Regions from separate parts of the Solidesulfovibrio carbinolicus genome, predicted to be linked through region 3. Evidence: predicted binding sites of a transcription regulator. Region 3 holds the regulator's gene; each other region holds the start of a gene.
What was found. The regulator sigma-54, encoded in region 3, starts transcription at its own class of promoters, with help from an activator protein. The targets are predictions, from matches to a motif close to CTGGCACGGNNNNTGCTT.

Region 1 (7,290 bases), 1.2 Mb from region 3:
CGGCCGCCAAGGCATCTTCCCGCTCTTTCTCTCCCCATTTCCCCTACGGATTCGGCACCTTGAAAAATAGCGGGTCAGGCTTGCGGTCGGCGGAGAGGAAGCTGCCTTGGTAGTAGCCTTGGTTGAAGCCGTCGCGGTAGCCGGCGTAGTAGGCACCGCGCGAGGTGAGGCGGCTGCGGTTGGGGCCGGTGGCCATCTGGTTGGTGCGGGCCTCGGCGAGCATGTCGCGGCGCCGGTGTTCCAGGTAGGCGATGCGTTCCCAGACCTGTTCGCGGCGGTCGGCCACGTGGGCGTCCTCTTCCTTGGGGCTTGGCGCGCCAAGGAAGATGTAGGTCACGATGCCGATGATGACGATGAAGATGAGCAGATACTTCACGGAGCCCCGCCGCCTGGGGTGGCGCTCGGCCGGCGTCCTTGCCGACTGGCGCTATTCCCCTTTTACGACTCATCGGAGGCCGGGGGGGCGGTCTTTAGCCTTGGCGAAAAAAGCGGCTCAGGCCCGGGCGGCCGGGATGGCGTACTTTTTGAGCAGGGCGTAGAGGCGCGAGCGCGACAGGCCGGAGACGTCGAGCATCCGGCCGATGTCGCCGCCGTGGCGGGCGGCCAGTTCGCGCAGGTAGCGGGCTTCGCGGCCGTCGCGGTAGTCGCGGAAGGTGGGCAGGGCGGCGGCGGGCAGGTCGGACAGGATCGGCTCGGTTGGCGGCGGCGCGGCTGCGGCCCCCCGGCCGACGACCCGGTTGCGGGCGGCCAGGACCCGGATGTGCAGGGGCAGGTGGATGGGGAGCAGGGCGTCGTCGGCCTGGGCCAGGGCCAGGCAACCTTCCAGGGTGTTTTTGAGCTCCCGGATGTTGCCGGGCCAGGGATAGGCCAAAAGCGCCCGGGAAAAGTCGTCCGACAGCGGTTTGGGCGTCAGCTCCTGGCGCTTGGCGGCTTCGGCGGCGAAGTGGGCGGCCAGTTCCAGGATGTCGTCCGGGTGTCCGGCCAGGGGCGGCAGCTCGATGCCCACGCCCTGGAGGCGAAAGAGCAGATCTTCGCGGAAAAGCCCCTGCCTGACCAGGGATTCCAGATCCTGGTTGGTGGCGGCCACCAGTCGGAAGCGGCAGGGGACTTCTTCCAGCGCGCCGACCGGCCGCAGCCGGCGTTCCTGGAGCACGCGCAAAAAGGCCTTTTGCACCGACAGCGGCATTTCCCCCACCTCGTCGAGAAACAGCGTCCCGCCGTGGGCGCGCAGCAGCACGCCTTCGCGGCGGCGGTCCGCGCCGGTGTAGACGCCTTTTTCCGATCCAAAAAGCACGCTTTCGACGATGGTGGCCGGCAGGGCGGCGCAGTCCACCACCACGAAGGGGGCGGCGTGGCGCGGGCTGTTGTCGTGGATGGCCCGGGCGAAGAGCTCCTTGCCGGAACCGGTGGCCCCGGTCAAAAGCACGTTGACGTCGCTGCCGGCGGCCCGGGCGGCCTGTTCCAGGCAGGCGGTGCGGGCGGGGTTGCCGCCGAGGATGCCGGGAAAATGGAAGACGGTGGTGGCGCTGGCCCGGCCGCGCCGGTGTTCCATGGCGCTGACCAGGGGCGCGGTCATGGTTTTTACGGTGGGGGGTTTTTCGATGTACTCCCAGGCCCCTTGGCGCATGGCCCGCTCGGCCCCGTCGGGGTCGCCCCAGCCGGTGATGACGATGACTTCGGGGTGTGAGGGCGAGCGGCGGATGTCGGCGATGGCGTCGAGGCCGTTGCCGTCGGGCATGCGCACGTCGAGAAAGACCACGTCCACGTCGTCCTTGCCGGCCCGCAGCAGGCCTTCGGCCAGGGTGGAAGCCAGGGTGGGGGTATGGCCCAGGCGGTCCACGACCCGGGCCAGGGCGTCGCGGATGGTCTGATCGTCGTCAATGATGAGCACGTTGCCCAAGGAGTCCTCCGGAGCGCGCGGCTATGCGGCCGCTCGCCCTTTTGGATGACCACGCGGCCAGGAACTGTCAAGAGGCGGCTTGGCGACGCGGCCAGGCGGCGTGACGGGGCGCCCGGCTGCGGGGTTTGGGCGGGGCGGGGGAGTTCGTGTCGGCGGGCGGATCGCCACCACGGGCGGCGCAGGCCTTGCCGCGGCGGTCCGGGGAGCCTGCCCCGGGCCGCCGCGGAGCGTGGGGCGTTACTTGCCGACCACGCCGGGCTTGCGGGGCCAGCCTTCCAGGCCGAAGTTGTTCTCGGGCACGGTGTTGTTGACGTTGAGCGCCCGGGCCTTTTCCAGGTTGGCCCTGGCGCAGGCGTCGTCGCCAAGGCGCATGCAGGCGACGCCGAGGTTGTAGTAGGCGTAGCTCAAATAATCCACGCAAAGGGGCGTGGTCAGGGCCTGGCGCAGGACCGTGGCGGCCTCGGCGTTCTTGCCGGCCACAAGCAGGTCCGTGCCCTGCTTGTAGAGCAGGGAGCCTTCCTTGGACGAACAGCGCCACCAGGGCTTGGCCGCCTTGCCCTTGGCGGTCTTGCCGCCCATGGCGGCGTATTCGGCCGGGTCGATCTTGCCGTCTTTGTTGAGGTCGATGACGGCGAAGACTTCCATGGTCAGGCCGGAATTGAAGACCACGATCTCCTCAAAGATGATGACGCCGTCGCCGTTTTTATCGACATTTTTAAACGGCGGTTTTTTCCAGGCATGGGCCGTCCCGGCCAGGGCCAGCATGGTCAAGAGCACGGCGAGCTTGAGCAAGGCGCGTTTCATGGGATCCCTCCTTGGCGGTGGTTGGCGGTCAGGGCCAGCCATAGCACAGGGCCGGGCGTTTGGGCAGGGGGAGCGGGCTTTTCCGGCGAAAAAAAAAACATGCTGGCCGAGGCGACGGCGACGGCGTCGTTTAGTCGGCTGGTTCCCAGCGTGTTCCGTCGGCGCTTTTGCGCGTGGCCATGGTCTTGCGGGAACCGCAGTGACGGCAAAAGACCTCCACAATGCGGGCCTCGTCGGCCCGTCCGGCCTCGGAGGAAACCAGGGCCGGGCGGTTGCAGAAGATGCAGTCGAAGCGGGGCTGTTCGGCGGCCGGAGACGGCTTTTGCAGCACAAAGCTCATGGCGTTCCTCCTGGCTGGGCCAGCTCCCGTGGGCGGCGCTATCGGTCCAGCACGTGTTTTTCCGGCACGAAGCAGGTGAAGGTTCCGGTGAAGACGGCGTCTTCGCCCCGGCGCACGGTGACGGCGACGAAGCGTTTCTTGCCGGCGGTTTCGGTGAGCCGGGCTTCGGCCACAAGCGTCTGGCCGACCACCACCGGCGCGGTGAAGCGGACCTCGGCCGCGCCAAGAATCACGTTGGGGTCGTTTATGGCCAACATGGCGGCGTAGTCGGCCAGGCCAAAGAGGAAGCCGCCGTGGACAAGCCCCCGGTCATCGGCGGCCATGGCCGGCAGGGCGGTGAAGGCCACCCGGGCCAGGCCTTCGCCCAGGATTTCGGGCCGGCCGCACAGGCCGGGATCAATGCGCTGGTGGGTGTTGACGTCCATGGGGCGGTCTCCTGTCCTTTCGGGATGCCAAAATGTCGGGCGCTCGGCAAACGAAAAGGGCCGTCCCCTTGCCCGGGACGGCCCTTTTGCTTCGCGAAGCAGGCGAAATTTAGCTGCCCAGCTTGCCGGCGATCTCGGTGAAGGTGGCGGTGAGCTTGGTGCCGATGGAGGTGACGGCGGTGATGATGACGGCGGCGATCAGGGCGGCCATGAGGCCGTATTCCACCGCGGTGGCGCCTTCTTCGTCACGGATGAACTGGGTGATGGCGGTCAGCATGGCGTGTCTCCTGGTATGTAAAGTTGTTTTGGGTTCCTGCGCGTCTCTTGCCTTTCCTTAAGCAGGGTGCGTGCCAAGGTGTGCATTGTTGGTAACGCCCTTAGAAGACTGATGTAAAATTTTGATGAGGCCAAGCCGGGCCATGGCGCGTGGATTATGCGTGGGCCGTTCCAGGAGAAATGGAGTCGTCGGGGCCTGGGGGGTGTCGGCCGGCTTGGCCGTGCCGGTTGGACGATACGCGGCGCAACCAGGGACAACAGCCGGGAGGCGGTGGACCCTGGGCGAGGCGGCTTGGCATACGCAGGAGCCGGTCATGCGCCTTGGCCTTTCCAGGGTCGGCTGGTCCTGGCGGCTGGCCCGGCAGCCAAAACGAAAAGGGCCGTCCCCTTGCCCGGGACGGCCCTTTTGCTTCGCGAAGCAGGCGAAATTTAGCTGCCCAGCTTGCCGGCGATCTCGGTGAAGGTGGCGGTGAGCTTGGTGCCGATGGAGGTGACGGCGGTGATGATGACGGCGGCGATCAGGGCGGCCATGAGGCCGTATTCCACCGCGGTGGCGCCTTCTTCGTCACGGATGAACTGGGTGATGGCGGTCAGCATGGCGTGTCTCCTGGTATGTAAAGTTGTTTTGGGTTCCTGCGCGTCTCTTGCCTTTCCTTAAGCAGGGTGCGTGCCAAGGTGTGCATTGTTGGTAACGCCCTTAGAAGACTGATGTAAAATTTTGATGAGGCCAAGCCGGGCCATGGCGCGTGGATTATGCGTGGGCCGTTCCAGGAGAAATGGAGTCGTCGGGGTCTGGGGGGTGTCGGCCGGCTTGGCCGTGCCGGTTGGACGATACGCGGCGCAACCAGGGACAACAGCCGGGAGGCGGTGGACCCTGGGCGAGGCGGCTTGGCATACGCAGGAGCCGGTCATGCGCCTTGGCCTTTCCAGGGTCGGCTGGTCCTGGCGGCTGGCCCGGCAGCCAAAACGAAAAGGGCCGTCCCCTTGCCCGGGACGGCCCTTTGGCTTCGCGAAGCAGGCGAAATTTAGCTGCCCAGCTTGCCGGCGATCTCGGTGAAGGTGGCGGTGAGCTTGGTGCCGATGGAGGTGACGGCGGTGATGATGACGGCGGCGATCAGGGCGGCCATGAGGCCGTATTCCACCGCGGTGGCGCCTTCTTCGTCACGGATGAACTGGGTGATGGCGGTCAGCATGGCGTGTCTCCTGGTATGTAAAGTTGTTTTGGGTTCCTGCGCGTCTCTTGCCAAGGGATAGAGCATGGGGTGTGCCAAAACAGAGAGAATGAAGAACATGCTGCCATGATGGACTTTTTTGAGGGGAGACGGTTCGGGGCGTCGTCGGTCCGTGGACTTGACGGCGAGCGGTCTAGGAAAAATGGAGTCAGGGCGCGGGGGATGACGGGACGAGCCGGGCGTTGATGAGGCCCAAGCGTTTTTTCCGCGCCGGTCGGCGGCAGGGCGCGAAAGAGCAGCACGTGGCGGCCCGGCGGCAAGGTAAGGGGCAAAGACAGGGGCGTGACCAGGGCGGAACAGTCAATGGTCGCGCCGTCCGGCATAAGCGCCCCCCCCCAGGCCACCGTGACCGGCGCGGGGGCCGCCGCCGTGGCGGCGAGCGTCACCCGGGCTACCTCGGACGTGTTGTTAACCAGGGCCAGTTCGGCCGTATCGCCGGCCCAGACCACGTCGCCGGTGACGGACCGCTCGGGCGCGGAAAAGCCCGGGCCAAAGCGCAGGAAAACCGGCGCGGCCTCGCCCGTGGCGAGGCTGTGGGCCGCAACCCTGGCCATGGAGGCCGGCAAAAGCCCGTCGCCTGCGATGTCGGTGCGCGAATACCGGCCGCCGCCGACGGCAAGGGGGGCCACCCGCCAGCCCGAGGCGTCGCGGAAGACGAGGTCATAAAAGCGGTTGGCCGCGTCCATGGCGACAACGGCCTGGCCGGCCAGGAGGGTGGGCGCGTCCGGGGCGGCGGCGTAAGGATCGGCCGGGGCCGGACCCAACGCGGTCACCCGGGCCAGGACCAGGGCCGTGTCCCGGTCCAGGGGGCCGGACAGGCGGCGCAGCAGGTAAACCGGCGTTTTGGCCGGATCGGCCTCGCCCAGCCCCGATGCCACGATCAGTCCCCGGCCGGCCTGGGCGCGGAAATAGGCCGGCCAGTAGTCCGGGCCAACCAGTTCGGTGTTGACGGCGGTAAACAGGTCCGGTGCGACAAGGCGCGCGCCCTCGGGCAGGCCGGCGATGAGCCGGCTTTGGCAGGCCAGGGCGGCCACGCGCCAGCGCGCCCCGGCCGCGATCTTGGAGTCGCGCACCGAGGCGTTGACCGAGGCGTTGACCAAGGCGGCCAGCCCCACGGCCAGGCCGAGCAGGGCGGCGACGACGCGCCGGGATTTGTCCGGCAGCCGCCCGGCCAGGGCCAGGGCGGCCAGGGCCAGCAGCACGGCCACGGCGTAGAAGGAAAAGGTGGTGGTCACATACCAGGCCAGCCCCGAGGCGGCCGGCTCCTGGTACTTGGGCGACAGGGCAATGAGCGCATTGGGGCAGACCACGGCAAAGGCGCACAGAAGCCAGGTGAGCCAGGGCACGCGCGCCCGGACGGCCCGGTCCAGGCAATAAGTGGTCAGCCCGCCGGCCAAAAGGCCCAGGGCGACCCAGGCCGGGGCAAGCAGGGACAAGTTGGCGGCAAGCTCCGACAGGTACTGGCCAAAGGACAGGACGTAGGCCTTGGAGAATTGCGGGAAGCGGTTGACGTATTCGAGGTTGAAGGCAAACCCGCCCAGGGGCAGGGCTGGGAGGCTGTAGGCCCAGGCCGTCTTGAGGATGGCCGCCGGGCTGGTGAGGTCCAGGGCGTTGCCGGCGTACTGGCTGGGGTGGGCCAGACGGTAGCCGAGGTAGACGGCGGCGTAGGCCGGCAGCACGGCAAAGGCCGGGACAAGGGCGCGCGCCCGCTCCCGCGCGCCGCCCTGGGTGGTCAGCCAGACCAGGCCGGCCAGGATCGGGACGTAGGCGACAAAGGCCTCGAAATGGCAAAACGCCAGGAAAAGAGCGAGGTTGGCCACGACGAGCCAACGTGCTCGGCCGGTCTCGGCCCGGCGCGCCAGGGCGTAGGCGGCCAAAAGCAGGCAGAGCATCCCGGAATCGAAGACCAGGGGATAGGCGGTCAGGATGTTGTGGTGCCAGTTGTCCTGATACAGGCCCAGGGCCAGGGCGGCGACGAGGACGCCCAGTTCCGGGCGGCGCGACAGCCGGGCGGCCAGGGCGGCCAGGGCAATGATGACGCCCAAAAATCCGGCCAGGGCCACGGCCCGGCGCAGGGGCGGGCTGTCCATGCGGTAGGCAAGGCTGGTCAGGCCCACGTGGAGATAGTGGTGGAATCGGCCCGAGCCGGCGGCCAGCTCGGCGCTAAAGGCCCCGATGCGGCCTTCGAGCACGGCACGCTCGTAGGTCAGGTCGTCGCTGGCCGTGGGGCCGCTTCGCGGCACGTCCCAAAAGGCCAGGACGGCCAGGGCGCACAGGGCCAGCCCGGCCAGAAACCGGCCGGCGGGCCGCATG
Region 2 (7,290 bases), 850 kb from region 3:
TCCCCTCTCCCCCTGCCGCTTGCTCGCCCCCGCCCAGCCTTCCAACGGCAACGCACCGCCCGCAAAAACCGACATCGCACCGCTGCACCACAGCGCGGCAAGCAATGCCGGGGAAGCCAGCCCCCCATCAATAAATTCATTTACAACAATATACCCTGCAATAGTTATGGCCGACATGAACTCCTGCTTCAGCCCTCAAGGCCCTTTTATCTGCGTTGCAGCGTTTTCCCATAGAAGTCCTTGCTTCAGCCAACATGGCATGGCAAAAGAATTCTAGGTTGCAAAATCTGCACATCTGCGCCCCACCAAGGAGGATTCTATGAAACGCCTGCTCGTTGTTGCTCTGTGCCTTGCCGTTATGGGGTTTGCCGCCACGGCCATGGCCGAAGAGCGCGGCACCAAGGACGAAGCCGTGGCCATGGTGAAAAAAGCCGTGGCCGCCATCAAGGCCGACGGCAAGGACCAGACTTTTGCCGTCATCAACACCCCGGGCGGCCCCTACCACGACCGCGACCTCTATGTCGTGGTCTACGACCTTTCCGGCAAATGCCTGGCCCATGGGGCCAATCCCAAGCAGATCGGCAAGGATCTTCTGGAGCTGCGCGATCCCGACGGCAAGTTCTTCGTCAAGGAGCGCGTGGAAATGGCCAAGACCCAGCCCAGTTTCTGGCAGGACTACAAGTTTCTCAATCCCGTGACCCGTCAGATCGAACCCAAGTCCATGTACCTGGAAAAGGTCGATGACATGCTGGTGGGCTGCGGCATCTACAAGCCGGCCTAACAGGCCCTTGCCTTTCCCCATGTTCGGGAGGACGCCAATGAACGGTTTGTCCGTCGGCACGAGAATCATGACGGCGTTTCTGGTGATGGCGGCCATTGCCCTGGCTGTCGGCGCCGTGGGCTGGAGGGGGTTGTCGCGGACATCTGGCTCCATGGACGACATCGTGGCCAGGCGTTTGCCGGCCATCCCGGCGCTCATGCGCGTCGGCGCGGGCCTGCGCGAAATCATCATCGCCCAGCGCACCCTGCTCATTCCCGGCATTGACAAGGCCGTGGCCGCCGAACAGGGGCGCGTCATGGACAAGGCTCGCGAGACCATGGCCCGGGCCATGGCCGAGGCGGTCGAACTGGCCGACGCCCCGGCCGAGCGGCAGCGCCTGGACGCCTTGCGCACCGTGCTCGACGCCGCGCAGAAGGGCAACGACGCCTTGCTGGGCAAAATTCGGGAATGGGAAAAGGATAAGAGCGACATCCTGGCCATGATGGACGTGCTGGCCACGGCAACCGATCTGCGCGCCGTCCAGGCTGCGGTCCTAACGGCCCTGGACGAGGCCATCGCCGCCGCCGTGGCCGAATCCCGGCAAGTGGTGGACGCGGCCGAAAGCGTGGCCGCCGCCAGCACCCGCAACATCCTCATCGGCATGGCCGCTGGCGCGCTTCTGGCCCTGGGCTTCGGCGCGGCCCTGACCCGCATGATTACCCGCCCTCTGGCCGCCGCCGTCACCTTTGCCGACAACATCAGCCGGGGCAATCTGGACGGCCCGCCGCCCCGGCGCGGCTGCGGCGAACTAGCCACCCTCGGCCTGGCCCTGACCCGCATGGCCGGCGAGATCCGCCGCCTCTTGGGCGAGGCCCGGCAAAAGACCGACGAGGCCGACGCCGCCGCCCAAAAGGCCCGACACGCTGCCCAGGCCGTGGAAGAAGCCCGCAAGGGCTCGGTCGAGGCGACCCGGCGCGGCATCGCCCAGGCCGCTTCGGAAATCGAGCAGGTGGTGGCCGTGGTCACCTCGGCCTCGGAGCAGCTCGCCCGGCAAGTCGAGCTGACCCGCCAGGGCATGGAGAAACAGTCGCGCAGCTTGTCCGGCACCGAATCGGCCATGGACGTCATGTCCCACACCATTGCCGGCGTGGCCGAGAACGCTTCCGTGGCCGCCCGTACGGCCGAAGACGCCCGGTCCAAGGCCCTGGAAGGCGAAAACGTGGTGGGGGAAGTGGTGTCGGGCATCGACAAGGCCCAAAAGCTGGCCCTGGGGCTCAAACAGGATATGGCCGCCCTGGGCGGCCACGCTGAGGGCATCGGCCGGGTCATCGGCGTCATCAGTGAAATAGCCGACCAGACCAACCTGCTGGCCTTAAACGCCGCCATCGAGGCGGCCAGGGCCGGCGACGCCGGCCGGGGATTTGCCGTGGTGGCCGACGAAGTGCGAAAGCTGGCCGAGAAGACCATGGTGGCCACCCGCGAGGTGGATGTGGCCGTGCGCGACATCCAGGCCGGGGCGCGCACCACCATCGACGGCGTGGACCAGGCCGTGGCCGCCATCGACGCCTCCACCAACCTGGCCGCCGCCTCGGGCCGCACCCTGGCCGACATCGTAGCCCTGATCGAGCGGGCCTCCCAGCAGGTCCAGGCCATCGCCGAAGCCTCTCGCAAGGAGGCCGCCGAGGGCGAGGAGATCGACCAGGCTGTGCGCGAACTGGCCGGCATTTCCCAGGAGACCGCCGAGGCCATGGGCCAGGCCAGCCGGGCCGTGGGCGAGCTGGCCGGCCAGGCCCACGTCCTGCAACAGCTGGTGGAGAACATGCAGCGCACCGGCTAGGGGGTGCTTGCCGGCGCCATCGCAACAACAGCCTGCGCCCGCGCCAAACAACAAAGGGCCGCTCCGTTGCCGGAGCGGCCCTTTCCCATCCCGAAGGATTGGCAATTAGCGGATGAACAGCATTTCCTGGTAGCTCGGCAGCGACCACAGGTCGTCGGCCACCACGGCTTCCAGGGCGTCGGCCACGGCGCGCACTTCGTTCATGGCCGGCAGGACCGTGCAGCACATGTGCTTGGCTTCGGCCAGGGCGCCGTCGGCCGTGTGCTCCATGATCTTTTCCAGCTCGGCGGTTTTGGTCTGGAGGTCGCGCAGCTTGGCCGTGACGCACTCCAGGGTGTCCATCTTGTAGTCGTGGCCGATGGCCTTGAGGTTGGCGCAAGCGGCGGCCAGTTCGCTCTGGTAGCGCATGGCGGCCGGGAAGATGATGGTCTTGGCCATGCGCACGACCAGATTGGCTTCGGTCTGGATGGTCTTGACGTACTGCTCGAGGTAGATCTCCTCGCGGGACTTCAGTTCGGCCTCGCTGAAGATGCCGTAGGTGGTGAAGAGCTTGACCACCTCGGGGCTGGAGATGACCGGCAGGGCGTCGGGCGTGGTCTTGAGGTTGGGCAGGCCGCGCTTGGCCGCTTCGGCGTGCCATTCCTCGGAGTAGCCGTCGCCGTTGAAGACGACCGCGTCGTGTTCCTTGATGATTTCCTGGATCACGCTCTGCACGGCCGCGTTGAGCTTGGCCGGATCGCCGCCGGTGGCGGCTTCGAGCTTGGTGGCGATGTAGTCCAGGGACTCGGCCATCATGGCGTTAAGGGCCACCTGGGAACCGGCGATGGACTGGCTGGAGCCCACGGCGCGGAACTCGAAGCGGTTGCCAGTGAAGGCAAAGGGGCTGGTGCGGTTGCGGTCGCCCGGATCCATGGGCAGCGGCGGCAGGGTGTCGACGCCGACGCTCATGACGCCCTTCTGTTTGGAGCCTTCGACCTTGCCCTTTTTGATCTGCTCGAAGACGTCGGTGAGCTGCTCGCCGAGGTAGACGGACATGATGGCCGGCGGGGCCTCGTTGGCGCCCAGGCGATGGTCGTTGGACGGCGTGGCCACGGTGGCGCGCAAAAGCCCCCCGAACTTGTGGACGGCGCGGATGGCGGCGGCGCAGAAGACCAGGAACTGGGCGTTCTCATGCGGGGTGTCGCCCGGATCGTACAGGCTGCCGAGTTCGGCGTTGCCGATGGAGTAGTTGAGGTGCTTGCCCGAGCCGTTGATGCCGGCAAAGGGCTTTTCGTGCAGCAGGCAGATCATGCCGTAGCGCTTGGCCACGGTGCGAAGCACCGTCATGACCATCTGATTGTGGTCGGTGGCCAGGTTGCCGGTCTCGAAGATCGGGGCGATCTCGAACTGGCTGGGGGCTACTTCGTTGTGGCGGGTCTTGACCGGGACGCCGAGCTTGTACAGCTCGCGCTCGACTTCCATCATGAAGGACAGCACCCGGCGGGGGATGACGCCGAAGTATTGGTCCTCGAACTCCTGGCCCTTGGCCGGCTTGGCGCCGAACAAGGTCCGGCCGGCGATCAGCAGGTCGGGGCGGGAGAAGACGAAGTTGCGGTCAATGAGGAAGTACTCCTGCTCGGGGCCGGCAAAGGAACCCACGGGCAGCTTGGTCTCGACGCCGAACAGCTGGAGCACCCGTTTGGCCTGCTTGTTGAGCGCCTGGGTGGAGCGCAAAAGCGGGGTCTTCTTATCCAGGGCCTCGCCGGTCCAGGACACGAAGGCGGTGGGGATGCACAGGAAGGTGCCGTTGGGATTTTCCAGGATGTAGGCCGGGCTGGTCACGTCCCAGGCAGTGTAGCCGCGGGCTTCAAAGGTGGAGCGCAGGCCGCCGGAGGGGAAGCTCGAGGCGTCGGGCTCGCCCTGGATCAGCAGTTTGCCGGAGAACTCGGCAATGGCGCCGCCCTTGCCGTCGGGCACCAGGAAGGAGTCGTGCTTTTCAGCGGTCAGGCCGGTGAGCGGATAGAACACGTGGGTGAAGTGGGTGGCCCCGCGCTCGATGGCCCAGTCCTTCATGGTGTTGGCCACGGTGTCGGCGATGGAGGCGTCCAGCTTTTCGCCAAGCTCGATGGTCTTTTTGAGCGATTTGTAGACATGCTTGGGCAGACGCTCGCGCATGACCTTGTCGCTAAAGACGTTGCAGCCGAACACGTCGGTGGGCTTGGTCTCGCTGAAATTGAGAGGGGCATGGGCCGGCTTATAGCCGATGATCGCCGAAATCGCGTCCAGACGAGCTTTGATTCCGCTCATAGAGTCCTCTTGCATGTGTTAAGCGGGTTACACGTCAGGCCGTCCGAGCGCCTGCCCGCCGGGTTTGGCGCGATGTCGCGCCTGGGTCCGGCAATATGGCAGGGCCGTGTCGGGCGGCCCGTTGCCGAAAAGGGCGTTCCCTCATCTTATGCCCTGTCCGGACTGAAAATTTCCACCTCTCGCCACGTCTGCGGTCACTCTCCATCCACAGACGCGCGAACTAGCAATAATGTAAAACCCAAGCCCCGTCCATAGCCAAAACGCTCCAAAAGCAGCGTCCAGGACAGCCATACCGGCGATTGCGCCCGGCCGCGCAATTGAAACAATTGTGTCAATCGGCTTCAGGACGTCCCGAAACGCGGCCGGTCGCCGTCGTCGAGCAGACGCCGGATGTCCCGCAGCTCGTCATAGACCTGGCGCAGCACCGTCGCCTCGCGGTCGGGGCCGGCCAGACGGCGACGCGCCCCGTCGATGGTGAGTTTTTCTTCGTAGAGAAGGGTCTTGATGGTCGATAGCAGACAGAGATGTTCGTCGGTGTAAAGCCGCTGCCCTTTTTTGGTGCGCACCGGAACGAGCTGAGGAAATTCCGTCTCCCAAAAGCGCAGAACAAAGGGCTTAAGCCCCGTAATATCGGCGACTTCACCAATCTTGTAGGTCTTTTGGCTCATGCCCGGCCAACATGCGCCAAGCCCGCCCCCGGGTCAAGCCCGGCCAGCCTGACCTTTCCGAACTGGCAAACGACTCCCCAGGCCGATGGCGACCGGCCGTCACGTTCTTTCACCCGTCTGCCCGCAAACCAGGACGGCTGGTTCGGCCGCCAAGGTCAATTTGCGTCGCATCATGGTTTTCCTCGCTTGTGGCTTGGGGTTTGACGGCGCGCCTGCCGTCCCGGTCACGAACCCGAAAGTCGGGAAGCCGGACCGGCTCGGCGTCGAACGTCTCGTTGCCCATGATACGCGCCGCCGCGCCTCACCCCCCAGGCGCGCGCACGGTCCTGCGTCCAGCCGATGGGCAGCCCCCAATGCGCTGCGACCAGCCGCGTACGCCGCCCCATCCCACCGCCTGGCATCCAACGGCCCGCCGCAGACTTTCGCCAGATGACCGCAAAAGCAGGCGGGGGATTTCCCCGGCCTGACCGTATCATCCCCAAAGACCGCCCCGTGGCGGCCATAAAGCACCCAAACGAGGACATGCCCATGCCAATCGTTTTCCAAGCCCGCGCCCTGGCCGGCCTGCCCAAAACCCTGGCCGCCGCCGTCGCCCTGGCCGGCTGCCTGACCGTCGCCGGGCCGGCTACGGCCCAGCAGCCCGCCCCGGCCGCCGGCCAGGCGCTCAAGGAGGCCTGCAAAGGCGACTACAAAACCCTGTGTTCCGAGGTGCAGCCAGGCGGCGGACGCATTGTCGCCTGCCTCAAACAGCAGGCCGACAAGCTTTCGCCCGGCTGCAAGCAGGCCTTGACGGCGGCCCAGTCAGCCAAGCAGGCTGCCGGAGCCAAGCAGTAACACGCACCCGCCCACGCAAGGCCGCAAGCCCGGCGCGGGCGGCCTGGGGCGACCCGGACACGGCCCGCCCCAGCGCAACCTCAAGGCCCGGACAAGCACCGTGGAAAAATGCTGGCCCTTTGGCGGCTTGCTGCCGCTGCCCCGCCGCCCGGCCGCGCCGCCGGCCCGGGACTACGCCGGGGCCGACGACGACGCCCTGGCCGTCTGGGCCGGCAGCGGCGACCGCCGGGCTTTCGACGCCCTGGTCCTGCGCCACGGGGCTTTTGCCCTGCGGGTGGCCACCCGGCTGACCCGCGACGCGACCGTTGCCGAGGATCTAGCCCAGGAAGCCTTTGTGCGGGCCTGGAAGGCCATCGGCCGCTTCGATCCGCAGCGTGCCCGGCTGACCACCTGGTTGTATCGCATCGTGGCCAACCTCTGCCGCGACCACCAGCGTCGGGCGCGGCCCGAGGCCCTGCCCGACGGGTTCGATCCGGCCGATCCGGCCGCCGGCGCGGAGGAACGTCTCGTTGCCGGCCAGCAGGCCAGGGCCATGGCCGCCGCCCTGGCCGAACTGCCGGACCGGCAACGCACGGCCCTGGCCCTGGTCTACGAGGAAGGCCTGTCCGGGGCCGAAGCGGCCAAGGCCCTGGGCGTTTCGGCCAAGGCCGTGGAACGGCTGCTGGCCCGGGGCCGCCAGTTTTTGCGCACCCGGCTGGCCGACGCGGCCGGCCAAGGAGGTCCGCCATGATGCCCCTGTCGCGCTTTGCCGCCCTGGCCGACAGCTACGGCGGCGATATCGGCCGCTGGCCCGAAATCTTCCGGGACGAGGCCCGGGCCCTGGCCGCCGCCTCGGCCCAGGCCCGCGCCCGGCTGGCCGAGGCCGCCCGCCTGGACGCGGCGCTTATGGCCGGCAGCCGCCGCGC
Region 3 (7,290 bases):
AGTGGTGGTTGAAAAAGGGCAGGTCCGGGCCGGGCAGCCGGGAATCGACGACCCCGGTGCGCGGGTCGGTCGCGCCATAGACGAGCAGGCCCACACGGGCGTGGATCATGGCCCCCAGGCACATGAGGCACGGCTCCAGGGTCACGGCCAGGATCGTGCCCGGCAGCCGGTAGTTGCCGACCTTGGCCGCCGCCTGGCGCAAGACCCGCATCTCGGCGTGGGCCGTGGGATCGTTTGTGGTGATGGGCGCGTTGCCGGCCCGGGCCAGCAGTTCGCCGTCGGCGGAGAGCAAAACAGCGCCCACCGGCGTCTCGCCCAGAACCGCCGCCGCCCGGGCCTCGGCCAGGGCCAGGGCCATCACCGCCTCGAAATCCGGCCAGCCCGGCGGCGGGGCGGGCAGTTCGCCACAGGCGGCGTCGAAGCGTCTGACGGGAACCAGGGCCATGGCGTTTGTCCGGCTGGCGCACTCGGCAAGGGGAGCGCGGTAATAGAGGTTCTTGTTGAGGCGGCACGGTGGCCAGAAGTACAGGGCACACGGCTTTCTTGGTCGCCGGAAGGTCCGACACCATGGACGCGGCAACGCCTTTACAGGCCGAAATCTGGACGACGCTGCGCGTTTGGCGGCGGTTGCGACCTTGGCCAACGGCGTCCTGGGATGGGCAGCGGCAAAAACGGCCCGGCGCGGGAGGTCCCCGGCCGGGCCGTAGACTGGCGGAAAAGCCCGATCAGGCCCCGGCGCGCAGATAGGCCACGGCGTTTTCGAAAAGAGCCGTGCCCAGGGTCGGTCGCGCGCCCCGGGTGTAATCGGGGTGGTTGGTCGGATGGTTGAAGGCCTCGGGATGGGGCATGAGCCCCAGGATGCGGCCCGTGGGGTCGGTCAGTCCGGCAATGGCCTGGGGAGAACCGTTGGGGTTGGCCGGATAGTCCATGGTGACCGCGCCCGTGGCCGGGTCGGCGTACTGCAGGGCCACGGCGCCGCTGGCCATAAGTTCGTCGAGGACGGCCGGCTCCATGGGCACGAGCTTGCCCTCGCCGTGGCGCACGGGCAGGTCGATGACCGAAAGGCCCTTGGTAAACACGCACGGGCTTTGCGGGTTGGCCCGCAGCGTCACCCAACGGTCCTCGAAGCGGGCCGAGTCGTTGTTGGCCAGGCTCACCTGGCGGGCGAAGTAGGCTCCGCCCAGGGCCGGCAGAAGGCCGAGCTTGACGAGGAGCTGAAAGCCGTTGCAGATGCCGAGGATAAGGCCTCCGGCGTCGAAGAAGGCGCGCAGCTGGTCAAGAAGCGGTTCGCCTGCGGCGGTCTGGGCATGTTTCCAGCGCACGGCTGCGGCCTGGGCCGCGCCAAGGTCGTCGCCGTCGAGAAACCCGCCGGGAAAAATCAAAAAATTGTAGGCGTCGATCCTTGTCCGGCCGGCCACGATGTCGGAAAAGAATACGATGTCGGTAACATCGGACCCGGCCATGCGGGCGGCATGGGCCGATTCGACCTCGCAGTTGGAGCCGAAACCGGTGATCACGAGGGTGCGCACCTGGGGCATACGGGGAAATCCTCCCAAGGGTTCCTTGAAAAATTGCTTCCGAAAGCTTACTTTGCGCGGCTGAACATACGGGGCCGCACCGGCCGCGTCAACCGCGCCCGGGCCAAAGGCCTGGCGGTGGGCGCATTCCGCCGGGGTCGCCGGGACGGACCCGTGAAACAAGGACGGCATGCCATGAAGACCAAGTTTATTTTCGTTACGGGAGGGGTGCTGTCCTCCCTGGGCAAGGGACTCGCCGCCGCCTCCATCGGCGCGCTGCTCCAGGCCCGGGGACTCAAGGTCACCATCCAGAAACTCGATCCCTACATCAACGTCGATCCCGGCACCATGAACCCGTTCCAGCACGGCGAAGTGTACGTCACCGACGACGGGGCCGAAACCGACCTCGACCTCGGGCATTACGAGCGCTACCTCGGCGTGCCCATGAGCCAGAACAACAACTTCACCTCCGGGCGCATCTATTTCAGCGTCATCCAGAAAGAGCGCCGGGGCGACTACCTGGGCGGCACCGTCCAGGTGATCCCCCACATCACCGATGAGATCAAGCGTTCCATCCTGGGCGTCGCCACTGACGAGGATGTGGCCATCATCGAAATCGGCGGCACGGTGGGCGACATCGAGGGCCAGCCCTTCCTGGAGGCCATCCGCCAGCTGCGCATGGAACTGGGCAAGGAAAACGCCCTGTACATCCACCTGACGCTGGTGCCCTACCTGCGCACGGCCGGGGAGGTCAAAACCAAGCCCACCCAGCACAGCGTCAAGGAACTGCGCTCCATCGGCATCCAGCCCGACATCATCATCTGCCGCAGCGAAGTGGATCTGGCCCGGGACATCAAGCAGAAGATCGCGCTTTTTTGCGACGTCGATGCCGACGCCGTGTTCACGGCCGTGGACGTCAAGAGCATCTACGAGCTGCCGCTGCGTCTCTATGGCGAGGGCGTGGACCAAAAAATCGCCATTTTGCTGCGTCTGCCGGCCAAAAACGCCGAACTCGAACCCTGGCGCGACCTCATGTACCGCCTGGAAAACCCGGTCGGCACTGTGTCCATCGCCATCGTCGGCAAGTACGTGGACCTCAAGGAGGCCTACAAGAGCCTTCACGAATCCCTGGTCCACGGCGGCGTCCACGCCGGGGTGTCGGTCAATTTCGTTTACGTCAACTCCGAGGAGCTGACCCGGGAAAACGTGGCCGCCACGCTTTCGGGCATTGACGGCATCCTCGTTCCCGGCGGTTTCGGCTCGCGCGGGGTGGAAGGCAAGATCGCCTCCATCGAATACGCCCGCACCAAGAAGATCCCCTTCTTCGGCATCTGCCTGGGCATGCAGTGCGCGGTCATCGAATACGCCCGCAACGTGCTGGGCCTGGACGGGGCCAACTCCGAGGAGTTCGACCTGACCACGCAACATCCGGTCATCTACCTCATGCGCGAGTGGTACGACTTCCGCACCCAGACCATCGAGCACCGCGACCCGACCAGCGACAAGGGCGGCACCATGCGCCTGGGCGCCTATCCCTGCGTGGTCGCGCCGGGCACCAAGGCGGCCGCCGCCTACGGCGCGTCGGAAATCTCCGAGCGCCACCGCCACCGCTACGAGTTCAACAAGGCCTACGCCGGCAATTTCGAGGAAGCCGGCTTGGTCTTAAGCGGCCTGTCCCCGGACGGCGAACTGGTCGAGATGGTGGAGCTGCCCGACCATCCCTGGTTCCTGGGCTGCCAGTTCCATCCCGAATTCAAGAGCAGCCCCATGCGTCCGCATCCGCTGTTCCGCGAGTTCGTGGCCGCGGCCAAGCGGCACAAGGGCTAGACGGCCCAAGCGCAAAAAGATGGCTCGGTCCGGGGAAGGCGGCTTCTCCGGACTTTTTTTGGGCCAAAGGGCTGCATGGCTTGGCAAGGCTCTAAAAACGTTTATCTTCTGGTCATGGTGCGATTTTTGGGCTAGATTGCGCCTGTCGGCGGCCAGGGTAGGGCGTTGCTTTTTCGCTTCGCGGCCGTCGTATCGCAAAGGGAGTCTATTATGTCCGAAGACGCCAAACTGGCCATTGCGCGCGCCCGGGACGTGGAGCTGCTGGTGCTCGACGTTGATGGGGTCATGACCGACGGCGGCATCTACGTCGATGCCCGGGGCGAGGTGATCAAGCGTTTCCATGTCCACGACGGGTTGGGCATCAAGGCGGCCCAGGCGGCGGGACTGGCCGTGGCGGTCATAAGCGGCCTGGACAGCCCGGCCGTGGCCGCCCGGATGCGGGAACTGGGCATCGAGGAGTACCACCCCGGCCACTACCGCAAGGTGGGTGTGCTGGAAGGCATTCTCGCCCGGGCCGGGTTGGCCCCGCATCAGGCCGCCTTTCTCGGCGACGATTGGGTGGACGCCGGCCCCATGGAGCTGGTCGGGCTGCCCATGGCCGTGGCCGACGCCCAGCCGGAGATCCTTGATCTGGCCTTGTGGGTGTCGCGGCGCGGGGGAGGGCAGGGCGCGGTGCGCGAGGCCGTGCGTTATATTTTGGCCGCCAAGGGCCGGTTGGAAGCCGCCTACCAGTGGTTCCTCGGCTGAAGGCCGATAGTGCCGATTGCCACAAGGCTTCAATTGTGGCATGGTTTTTGTTGGGCGGGGTGGCCCTCGTCCGGGCAAGGCCCACAGACAATTCCCGATAACGTCAACGACATTCGAGCACGGCGGTAAGCATGGCCCTGGAACTGCGGCAGCAACTCAAGCTTTCCCAACAGCTGGTGATGACCCCCCAGCTGCAGCAAGCCATCAAGCTCTTGCAGCTGTCGCGGCTGGAGCTGCTTGAAAGCGTGCAGCAGGAGCTTTTGGAAAATCCTCTTCTGGAGGAATCCGTCGAGGAGGACCGCCAGCCCGAACGCGTCATGGTCGAGGACAACAACGGCCCCACGGGAGCCGACGCGGCCATCGAAAAGGAACTGCTCAAAAACGCCGAGTGGGACGACTACCTTGGCGATTTCGCCAGCACGAGCAAGCAGTCCCTGTCCCGCGACCTGGAAGTGCCCGAGGAGGGCATGGCTTTCGACGCCCGTTTGGCCTCCAAGCCGTCCCTCGACGGCCACCTCGGCTGGCAGATGCACCTGTCTAATTTTACGGCCAAGGAAGTCGAGATCGGCGAGACCATCGTCGGCAGCCTCAATTCCTCGGGCTATCTGCGGGCCACGGTGGAGGAAATCGCCGGCATGGCCAACGCCGACCCGGCCCATGTCGAAAAGGTGCTCCACCGTCTCCAGCGCTTCGATCCCGTGGGCGTGGCCGCCCGCACTCCCAGCGAATGCCTGCTCATACAAATCGAGGTCTACGGCTATGACGATCCCATCCTGATCGAACTCGTTCGCGAGCATCTCGAAGACCTCGAAAAGAAGCGCTACAAGCCCCTGGCCAAGAAATTTCACCTGACCATGGAAAAGCTCAAGGAATACCTGGAGCTGATCCAGACCCTCGATCCCATGCCCGGGGCCAGCTATGGTTCGGGCGACCCGATCTACGTCAGCCCGGACGCCTTCGTCTACAAGTACGGCGAGGACTTCGTCATCCTGCTCAACGAGGAGGGGATGCCGCGCCTGGGACTCAACATGTCCTACACCGACGGCAGCCTGCCGCGAAACGACAAGGACAAGGACTACCTCCAGGATAAGATGCGTTCGGCCATGTGGCTCATGAAGAGCCTGTACCAGCGCCAGCGCACGCTTTATAAGGTTTTGGAGAGCATCGTGAAGTTTCAGCGCGGCTTTTTCGAGGACGGCGTGACCCGGCTGCGGCCGCTGATCCTCAAGGACGTGGCCGACGACATCAGCATGCATGAGTCCACCGTCAGCCGCATCACGTCCAACAAGTACGTGGCCACGCCCCACGGCATTTTCGAGCTCAAGTTCTTTTTCAACAGCGCCCTGGAGCTCGACGACGGCGGCACCGTGGGTTCCGAATCGGTCAAGGCCATGATCAAGCGGATTATTTCCGGCGAGAACGCCAAGAAGCCCATCAGCGACGAGGCCATCGCCGACATGCTCAAAGACGAGCTGCAAATCAACATCGCCCGGCGAACCGTGGCCAAGTACCGCACGGCCATGGGAATCGAGTCGTCGTCGAAGCGCAAGGCGGTTTTCTGATGCTTCGGGCCGGGATTCCGGCCCCTCACCACGCCAGCCTGGAGGATTCTATGAACATCACCTTTAATTTCAAGAATTTCGAGCCGTCTGACCATTTGCGCGATTATGCCAGGAAGCGCTTTGAAAAGCTTGGCAAGTACACCTCGTCCACCGACACCTCGGAAGTCCAGGTCAACCTGGCCGTGGAAAAGACCCGGCAGATGGCCGACGTCATCTTCCTGGCCGACAATATGCATATCTCGGCCCATGAAACCTCCGAGGACATGTACTCCACCATTGACCTGATCCTCGACAAGATCGAGGCTCAGGCCAAGAAGTTCCGCGAGAAGCAAAAGGACCGCCGCCGCCAGACCGTGGAGCAGGTCCGCATGGACGTCATCAGCATCAGCGAGGACGCCGCCGGCGGCCGCGTGCCCACCATCATCGAAACCGACGAGTACCAGCCCAAGCCCATGGCCGTGGAAGAAGCCGCCATGCAGCTTGAGGCCCTCAAGTACGAATTTTTGGTGTTCATCAACTCCGAAACCGAACGGCCCAACGTCATCTACCGCCTGCGCAACGGCGACTTCGGCCTCATCGATCCTGGAACGGGCGCTTAGATGCGGTTAGAGGACTATCTCCAGCCCGAGTTCGTCATCGGGAATCTTGCGTCGGAGTCCAAGTCCGAAGTGTTGGCCGAGCTCGTGGCCCCCATCAAGAAGCAGTGGCCCGATTTTGACGCCAAACGCGCCCATCAGGTGCTGCTCGACCGGGAAAACCTCGGCACCACGGGCATCGGCGACGGGGTGGCCATTCCCCACGGCAAGATGGAGAGCCTCGAACGCATCGTCATCGTCGTCGGGAGAAGCCTTGCGGGCGTCAGCTTCGATGCGCTGGACTTCAAGCCCTGCCGCATCTTCTTCCTGGTGCTCGCGCCCGAGCATGTCGCGGGCCTGCATTTGCGCATTCTGGCCCACATCTCGCGGCTTTTGTCCGACGAATCCTTCCGGCGGGCCTTTTTGGCCGCCGAAACCGACGAGGCCTTGCGGCAGGTGCTCGCCGCCGCCTAAGGCTGCCTGAAAAAACGTTTCCCGCGCGTTTGTCGTCACACAAACGCGCGGGAAATTTGTTAAGCCCTTGGGCCGGAAGGTGAATGCCATGGAACATGCGGCCAGGGAACTCCCCGTCGTTATCTTGACCGGCCTGTCCGGGTCCGGAAAATCCACAGCCCTTCGCGTCTTCGAGGACCTGGGTTTTTTTTGCGTGGACGGGTTGCCGGTCAGCCTCGTGCCCAAGCTCATGAGCCTTTTCGACGACAAGGGCGGCCAGCGCTACAAAGGCCTGGCCCTGGGCATGGACGTGCGCCAAGCCGACCTCGACACCGACTGGGGCGCGACCCTGGCCGAGGTGCGGCGCAAACAGGACCTCACCCAGATCATCTTTTTCGAGGCCGACAACGGCGAGATCATCCGCCGCTACGCCACTACTCGCCGCCCGCATCCTTTGGAAAGCGCCGAGAGGGGCCTTGAGCAAGCGGTCGTGGCCGAGCGCGAACGCATGCGCCCCCTTCGCGACGCCGCCGACATGGTGCTGGACACCACCCATTTCACCATCCACGATCTGCGCCGCAAGCTCCAGGAGAAATGGGCTTCCATCCG
Region 4 (7,290 bases), 900 kb from region 3:
TGGGCGAGGCGCACAAGTTCCAGATATGGAAGCAGGACGGCGACAACTTCGTCTTTGTCGAGGACCGCTACGCGCCCGAACCGGGCGGCGGCACCAAGCGCTGGATCGACATGGCCAAGCTTCTTCTGGATTGCCGGGCCGTGCTCATCGCCGCCTGCGGCGAGACGCCGCGCAAGGTTCTGGCCGATTCCGGGGTGCTGCCCTACGAATGCTCGGGTCTGGTGGAATCGGCCCTGGCCGAGGTCTACGGCGCGGGCGACCTGTCCAAGCTCAAGAGCCGGCGTAAGGGCCTGGGCAAGGCCTGCTGCGGCGGAGGCGGCGAAGGCTGCTAGCCGGGCAGACGACCGTCAAGCCCCGATGCAAACCCTAAGGCGGCGTTTCGTTGTGACGAAACGCCGTCTTTGTTTTGACAACATGCTTACGAAGGTGTAGTTCAGCAGTGTTGAAGTGGGACTTTGTGGTCCGCCCTGGGAAGAGCTGTTGACGCGATTCCTCAACCCCTTGGATAATCCGTAAATTCCTTTGCCCAGCGGTTTTTCATTGTTCCTTCGACTTCAAAACCATGGAATCATCTGTGCCCACTGATACGACGGCCGTCCCCGAGCACAACGAGGATCACGACGAGAACCCGCTGGCCCATTGCCGCATCCTCGGCGTCTATTCCCTGGTCAAGGCGGCAGGCACCGGCCACGGCGCCACAACCCGCACCTATGAACAAAAAACCCTGTGGTTCGTGCGCCGTACCGAGGACGACGAATATGTAGTGCAGGCGCTTAACGCCAACTCCATCCCCTCGGGGCCGCTGGCCATCGTCACCAAGGGCGAATTCATCAAAAACTACACTCCTGAAGTCGGATATTACGAAAAGCGCTGCCTGCCCTTTGTCGATTCGCTCAAAAAGAAGCTGGCCCAGGCCGACAAGTACCTGGCCGAGGACGACCTGGACGCGGCGGAAAAGGAATTCTGCAAGGCCCTGCTCCTGGACGAGAAGCATCCCAAGGCCAACATCGAGCTCGGCAAGATCCACATGCACAAGGGCGACGGCAAGAAGCTGGCCGCGGCCATGCGCCGGCTCATAAGCAACGACGCCATCTTCCAGGAACAGGAACGCCATCTGTTCAACGAATTCGGCATCAGCCTGCGCAAGGAAAAGCATTTCACCGAGGCCATCGCCTTTTACGGCAAGGCCCTGGAACACAACGACGCCGACGAGAATCTGCATTTCAACATCGCCCGCGCCCTGGCCGAATCCGGGCATATCGACAGGGCCGTCAGCCACCTGGAAACCGCCCTGTCCCTGGACCCCGCTTTTGACGCCGCCCGCAAGTACCGAGATTTTCTGGCCAAAAACGGCGCTGCCGGGGCTTATTCCGAAGGCGGTAGCCCGTCATGAGCGTCCCGGACCTCAACCACTTCCACTGCCCGCCCGGGGCCAAGGTCATCCTGGAACTGTCCGGGTTGCCGGACAAGCTGGCCACGGTCTGCGTGGGCCATGTGCGCGGCCGTTTCGTCGTCACCCAGGCTCCGGCCGTGCCGGACACCGGCCGCGAGGCCCTCTACCAACTCCTGTATCCCGACAATACGGCCATCGTGCGCTATCTCCACGAAGGAACGGTGGTGGGCTTTTCCACCCAGGTCATCCGATTTATCCAAATTCCCTTTCCCCTGGTCTTTTTCACCTTTCCCAAAAAGCTCGAATCCCACGACCTGCGCCGCCACCCCCGGGTGGCCTGCTGCCTGCCGGGCCAGGCCAGCGTGGCCGGGGCCGATCTGGCGGGCATGGTCCTGGACCTCAGCCACTCGGGCTGCCTGTTTTCCGCCGCATTGCCCGAGACCGCGCCGGCCAAGGCCCCGGCCGTAGCCATAGACGACGACGTGCTGTTGCGCTGCGGCCTTTTCGGCCAATCCCCGGACACGGCCCTGACCGGGGTGGTCAAACGCGTCTCCCTGTCCGGCCGCCGGCTGGAACTGGGGCTCAAGTTTCGTAAGCTGCCCGAACCGGCCAAACAGGCCATTGGTTCCTATCTCGACCAGGCCCTGTCCGTGCTGAGCTGAGCCCGGACCGCTCCCCAGACCGCCGCGAGGGCCGAGCCGGCTTGGGCGGCAATGCCTTGTTTCCGGCTCTGGCCCGGCGACGCTTCGGGCTTCCGCGGCAACGCCTTTTCTGGCCTTCCCGCCCACACACGGCCTCGCCGGCCCCTGGCCGGTTCTTCACCGCACAGTCGAGCGGCTTTACCAGCCGCGCGCGGCCTCGCCGCAGAGCTGCCACTCCCCACAATCCCGGCGCTGCCCTGACGGCCGGCTCCATCCCCGGCCAAGCGGTCCTTGCCGCCAACGACAACCGACAAATATGTCGGACAATAACGTCGTTTTTGGCGACGCCGCTTCCCTTTGCCGGCCAAGGCGTTATACTTTCGGGCATTGCCGGGGCATCTGCCATGGCACCAAGTTTGCTATTCAAGAACGAACCCAGGAGGCTGCCATGCTCGTGCCCCTTATCGAAGCCCTGCTTGAGAGGCTTCTTCGCAAAGAGCCCGCGCCTGTTCCCTGTCCTGTGGAGCACGACGACAGGCGCAGCCGCCGAAGCGAGAAGCGCAAGCAAAGCGACTGACACGATACATTTAAAACAAGTGACTCTCACGCATTACCGACAAGCGTGACGCGGCAGGGCTTGATTTCGGCAATAGCGACACTTCTTTTATTTTTGCCGTGACATTCTATACTTTACGCGATGATGTCATGTAGGCTGCCACGAGTATTGTCCGCCGCGACATAAATGGCTTTCATTGTGTCAAGGCGCAGCGGCAACTGACACGGGAGACGCCTTTTCATGTTTGACGCCAGCGTGCTGCCGCCCCTGCTCCTCACCTTCAAGGTGGCCACCCTGGCCACGGCCCTGGCCGCCCTGCCGGCGGTTTGTCTGGCCCGACTGGCCCAGGTGCGCGATTTCCCCGGCCGCGACGTCGTCGACGCCGTGCTGACCCTGCCCATGGTGCTGCCGCCCACGGTCCTTGGCTACTACATCATCGTGGTGCTCGGCCGGCGCGGGATCATCGGCTCCTGGCTGTGGGACACCTTTGGGGTGACCATCATGTTCACCTGGCAGGGCGCGGTGGTGGCGGCTGCGGTGGTGGCCTTCCCCCTGGTCTACCGTTCGGCCAGGGCGGCCTTCGAGGGCGTGGACGGCAATCTGGAAAACGCGGCCAGGACGCTTGGGGCTTCGGAGACGGCCATCTTTTTGCGGGTGTCGTTTCCCCTGGCCCTGCGCGGGGTCGTGGCCGGCGTTGTGCTGGCCCTGGCCCGGGCCATGGGCGAGTTCGGGGCCACGCTCATGGTGGCCGGCAATCTGCCGGGCAAGACCCAAACCCTGTCCCTTGCCGTGTACAGCGCCACCCAGGCCGGCAACGACGCCCTGGCCAACGAACTGGTGCTGCTCATTTCCGTGGCCTGCGTGGCGCTTCTCGTGTTCGTAGCCAGAATCGTGAAACCGAAAGCCTAGAGGTATGGAACACGCATGAAAAAACTGCTGCTCACCCTGGCCCTGTGCCTTTCCCTGGCCGCTCCGGCCGCCGCCGGCGACATCACCGTCTCCGCCGCCGCCAGCCTCACCGACGCCTTCAATGAAATCAAGGGCGTGTTCGCCAAGGAAAATCCCGGCGTCAACGTGACGTTTAATTTCGCCGCCTCCGGCGCGCTGCTCTCCCAGATGGCCCAGGGCGCGCCCGTGGACGTGTTTGCCTCGGCCGACCAGAAGACCATGGACCAGGCCGCCGAGAAGAAGCTCATCAACACGGCCACCCGGGTCAACTTCGTCCAAAATGCCCTGGTCATGGCCGTGCCGGCCGACAACCCGGCCAAGCTCAAGGACCTGACCAGCCTCGCCACGCCGGCCATCAAGCGTATCGCCATCGGCAACCCCGACTCGGTGCCGGTCGGCCGTTACACCAAGGCGGCGCTTACCAAGACCGGCCTGTGGGACGCCATCTCCGGCAAGTTCGTTCTGGCCGAGTCCGTGCGCCAGGTGCTCGATTACCTGTCCCGGGGCGAGGTCGACGCCGGTTTCGTCTACGCCACCGACGCCAAGCAGGGCGGCGACAAGGTCAAGACCCTCCTCGAAGTGCCTGTGGAAACCCCGGTCACCTACCCCATCGCCGTGTTGGAAGCCGCCAAGGACAAAAAAGACGCCGCCGCCTTCGTGGCCTTCGTCACCGGATCCAAGGGCCAGGCCATCCTGGCCAAGTACGGTTTCAAGAAGCCCTAGCCCCGTTTTCGGCGATCCCGGGGACAGCCCCGGGATCGCCGGATCACCAACCGCCGGAGTCGCCCATGCGCATTGTCGTGGACATCCAGAAAACCTACTGCTGCGGCGGACGCGAATTCCATCTCGACGCCGCTTTTGCCGTATCCGGCAACCGGGCCGTGCTGTTCGGGGCCTCGGGCTCGGGCAAGACCCTGACGCTGCGCGCCCTGGCCGGCCTGCTGCGGCCCGATTCCGGCGCCATCAACGTGGACGGCCGGGTCTTTTTCGATTCCGCCCAGGGCGTGTTCGTGCCGCCCAGGCTTCGCCGCATCGGCTACGTGTTCCAGGACTACGCCCTATTTCCCCACCTCACCGTGCGCCAAAACGTCGCCTTTGGCCTTGCGCCCTTGACCGGGCGGCTCACGCCCCAGGCTGCCGAGCACGTCCAGAATACCCTGGCGCTTTTCGGCATTGAGGGTTTGGCCGATCTGCGTCCGGCCCGGATTTCCGGCGGCCAGCGCCAGCGCGTGGCCCTGGCCAGGGCGCTGGTCTGCGAACCAGCCGCCCTGCTCCTGGACGAACCCTTCTCGGCCCTGGACATTCCCCTGCGCCAGAAGGTGCGGGCCGAGCTGGCCGGCATCCTCTCCCGCCTGGACATTCCGCTGGTCATGGTCACCCACGATCCGGCCGATGTGGCCTTTTTCGGCGGCGAGGTGGTGCGCTACGGCGAAGGCCGGGTCATCGACATCCACTCGGCCGAGGACATGCGCCGCTCCATGGTCAAGGTGGCCTAGGGCCGCCTCCCGCCCTGTTGACGGCCAGCCCGGCCGGGCGTAGCCTGAGCCAAAATTGCCCGGCGATAACGGCCTGTTGCCGCCAGCCGCCGGAAACGGATCGCCATGAGCCTGACCGCCGCCAATCTTGACGCCTCCCTGGCTGTTCTCACCGAGGCCAGCTACCGCCAGGACGCTTCGCTTATTACCGCCCTGGAAGGGGCCGGCTACGTCCAGCTCGACCTTGACGGCGACGGCAACGGCACTTCCACAGCCGGCAGCGCCGCCTTTGACGCCTGGACCACGGTGGCCGGCAATCAGACCGTGGCCATCATCGCCTTTCGCGGCACCGACGACATCAATTATTCCACCGACGGCCTGACCGCCTATCTCGGCAGCGCCGACGCCGCCTACTGGTTCGACACGGTCGGCTACTACGACCAGCTTTCGGCCAAGACGGCCGCCTTTGACGCCGCCGTGGACAGCCTCGGCATCAGCCAGGTCTACGTCACCGGCCACAGCCTCGGCGGCGCGGCCGCCCAGGCCTACATGGCCGCGCATCCCGACGACGCCGACACAGGCTACGCCGCCGTGGTCTTCGGCTCCATGGGCCTGTCCGGCGACGACGCCGGCTATGCCGCCGACGCGCGCATCGTCAATTTCGTCGCGCCGTCGGATTTTTCCACCCAGCTCGGCACGCAAACCGCCGGCCTGACCGTGAGCTTCAGCGACGGCTCGGGGAGCCTCGACTCGGGCCTTGATCTGTCGACGCTGCTGGCCGATCCGGCCTCCTACTTAAGCGTCCACGGCACGGGCCTGTACCTGACCGCCGCCGCCGACTACGACGCGGCCAAAGCCGGCATCCCTTCCACCGAGACGACCACGTTCTTCACGTCCACCGTGACGCTTGGCGGCCTGACCTTGACCGTTTCCCCCCTCGCCTAGCGTCTCTCCTGCCGACCCGACGCCCCCCCCGCCGCGCCCCTTTAAACCTTCTCCCGTTTGGGGGGTCCGGGGGCCTCAGGCCCCCGGCCGCCGGAGGCCTGTTTTCTCTTCTCTTCTCTCTTAAACTACCCGATTTAGGCTTGCCAAAAGGGGGCATTGCGCGCAAATCCGGGAAGTCGCCTTGACATGGCCCCAGGCCGGCACTAGAAAAATCCCAAACTTTGAGGAGATCATCAGACGATGCCCGCCCGCCTGAGTCCGGTCCGCTCGCGCAAACTGTGCGACCTCGTCATCCAGCAGATCCAGGAAAAGATCTCGCTGGGGATTTTTGCGCCTGGCGCCAAGATCCCCACCGAACCGACCCTCATGGCCCAACTCGGGGTCGGCCGCTCCACCGTGCGCGAAGCCATCCGTGTGCTGGTCAGCGCCGGTCTGCTGGAAGTGCGCCAGGGCGACGGCACCTATGTCCTAAGCGGCGCGTCCGGCCAGGAACCCTTGGAATACCGCCTGCGCCGGGCCACGGCCGTCGAAATCCGCGAAGTGCGCCGCATCATCGAGGTGGAAACCGCCCGCCTGGCCGCCGCCAACCGCACCGAGGCCGACCTGGAAACCATGCGCGATTGCCTGGCCCGCAAGAAAGCCGCCGTGGCCGCCGGCGACACCCATGGCTACGTGGCCGCCGACATCGCCTTCCACTCCGCCGTGGCCGCCGCCAGCGGCAACAGCCTGCTGGCCGACCTGTACCGCAGCTTCTGCATGGTTTTTCAGGATTTCCTCGACCACCTCATCGCCGACGTCGGCGTCAACCGGTACCAGGACCACATCCACAACGGCCTCCTCGACGCCATCACCCGCCAGGACGCCCCGGAAGCGGCCCGTTTCGCCATGGAAGGCCTCGACCATTTCACCAGCGACATCAAGGCTTTGGAAGAATAGTCCGGACACTCTTTTTTGCGGTTGACAAACATCAGATGATAAGACAGCAGATGAGCTTGGGCGCGGCGGCAGCCGCCTGAGCGGAGCAGCCCGCAGATAAACAGCAGATGATATGATGGAGTTGCGACGTGGCCCTCCAGGGATGGCTCTCTCCATTCGGGAACGTGGCAGCACAAACATCAGATGATATGACTTGACAGCGCCGGCAGTCGCAACGTCGGCCAACCTGGAGCACCCATGCGCCTTTCCCGTTCCGTCGTCGCCGTGACCCTGTCGGCCTGCCTCGGCTACTGCGCCGTGCTGGCCGACGCCTCGCCCAGCCGCCACGAGGCCCGTGAAGCCAAAACGTCCCTGGCCGGCCTGGGCCAGTTCCTGCCCCGGGTGTCGCCGGCCGCC

Region 1: the regulator sigma-54 is predicted to act here: its motif matches at 4,402-4,419, upstream of C3Y92_RS17495 (Flp family type IVb pilin).
Region 2: the regulator sigma-54 is predicted to act here: its motif matches at 5,153-5,170, upstream of C3Y92_RS15890 (glutamine synthetase III family protein).
Region 4: the regulator sigma-54 is predicted to act here: its motif matches at 2,809-2,826, upstream of modB (molybdate ABC transporter permease subunit).

Annotation. Positions count from the first base shown of each region.
Region 1 is NZ_CP026538.1:3,918,510-3,925,799, reverse strand. Features, by position in the region: gene C3Y92_RS17525 (hypothetical protein) at 44-376, opposite strand; gene C3Y92_RS17520 (sigma-54-dependent transcriptional regulator) at 494-1,900, opposite strand; gene C3Y92_RS17515 (EF-hand domain-containing protein) at 2,138-2,704, opposite strand; gene C3Y92_RS17510 (hypothetical protein) at 2,835-3,044, opposite strand; gene C3Y92_RS17505 (hotdog domain-containing protein) at 3,083-3,469, opposite strand; gene C3Y92_RS17500 (Flp family type IVb pilin) at 3,579-3,746, opposite strand; gene C3Y92_RS17495 (Flp family type IVb pilin) at 4,175-4,342, opposite strand; gene C3Y92_RS17490 (Flp family type IVb pilin) at 4,771-4,938, opposite strand; gene C3Y92_RS17485 (hypothetical protein) at 4,932-7,290, opposite strand, start outside.
Region 2 is NZ_CP026538.1:3,553,322-3,560,611, forward strand. Features, by position in the region: gene C3Y92_RS15880 (cache domain-containing protein) at 320-781, shown strand; gene C3Y92_RS15885 (methyl-accepting chemotaxis protein) at 819-2,597, shown strand; gene C3Y92_RS15890 (glutamine synthetase III family protein) at 2,703-4,883, opposite strand; gene C3Y92_RS15895 (MerR family transcriptional regulator) at 5,225-5,551, opposite strand; gene C3Y92_RS15900 (cysteine rich repeat-containing protein) at 6,080-6,385, shown strand; gene C3Y92_RS15905 (sigma-70 family RNA polymerase sigma factor) at 6,486-7,115, shown strand; gene C3Y92_RS15910 (hypothetical protein) at 7,112-7,290, shown strand, end outside.
Region 3 is NZ_CP026538.1:2,704,624-2,711,913, reverse strand. Features, by position in the region: gene C3Y92_RS12195 (nucleoside deaminase) at 1-445, opposite strand, end outside; gene C3Y92_RS12190 (phosphoribosylformylglycinamidine synthase subunit PurQ) at 726-1,538, opposite strand; gene C3Y92_RS12185 (CTP synthase) at 1,713-3,344, shown strand; gene C3Y92_RS12180 (KdsC family phosphatase) at 3,555-4,091, shown strand; gene rpoN (RNA polymerase factor sigma-54) at 4,223-5,653, shown strand; gene hpf (ribosome hibernation-promoting factor, HPF/YfiA family) at 5,704-6,252, shown strand; gene C3Y92_RS12165 (PTS sugar transporter subunit IIA) at 6,253-6,702, shown strand; gene rapZ (RNase adapter RapZ) at 6,791-7,290, shown strand, end outside.
Region 4 is NZ_CP026538.1:1,803,908-1,811,197, reverse strand. Features, by position in the region: gene C3Y92_RS08060 (radical SAM protein) at 1-332, shown strand, start outside; gene C3Y92_RS08055 (tetratricopeptide repeat protein) at 575-1,393, shown strand; gene C3Y92_RS08050 (PilZ domain-containing protein) at 1,390-2,055, shown strand; gene C3Y92_RS21685 (hypothetical protein) at 2,483-2,611, shown strand; gene modB (molybdate ABC transporter permease subunit) at 2,831-3,499, shown strand; gene modA (molybdate ABC transporter substrate-binding protein) at 3,515-4,261, shown strand; gene C3Y92_RS08035 (ATP-binding cassette domain-containing protein) at 4,327-5,034, shown strand; gene C3Y92_RS08030 (alpha/beta hydrolase family protein) at 5,140-5,958, shown strand; gene C3Y92_RS08020 (FadR/GntR family transcriptional regulator) at 6,199-6,894, shown strand; gene C3Y92_RS08015 (hypothetical protein) at 7,132-7,290, shown strand, end outside.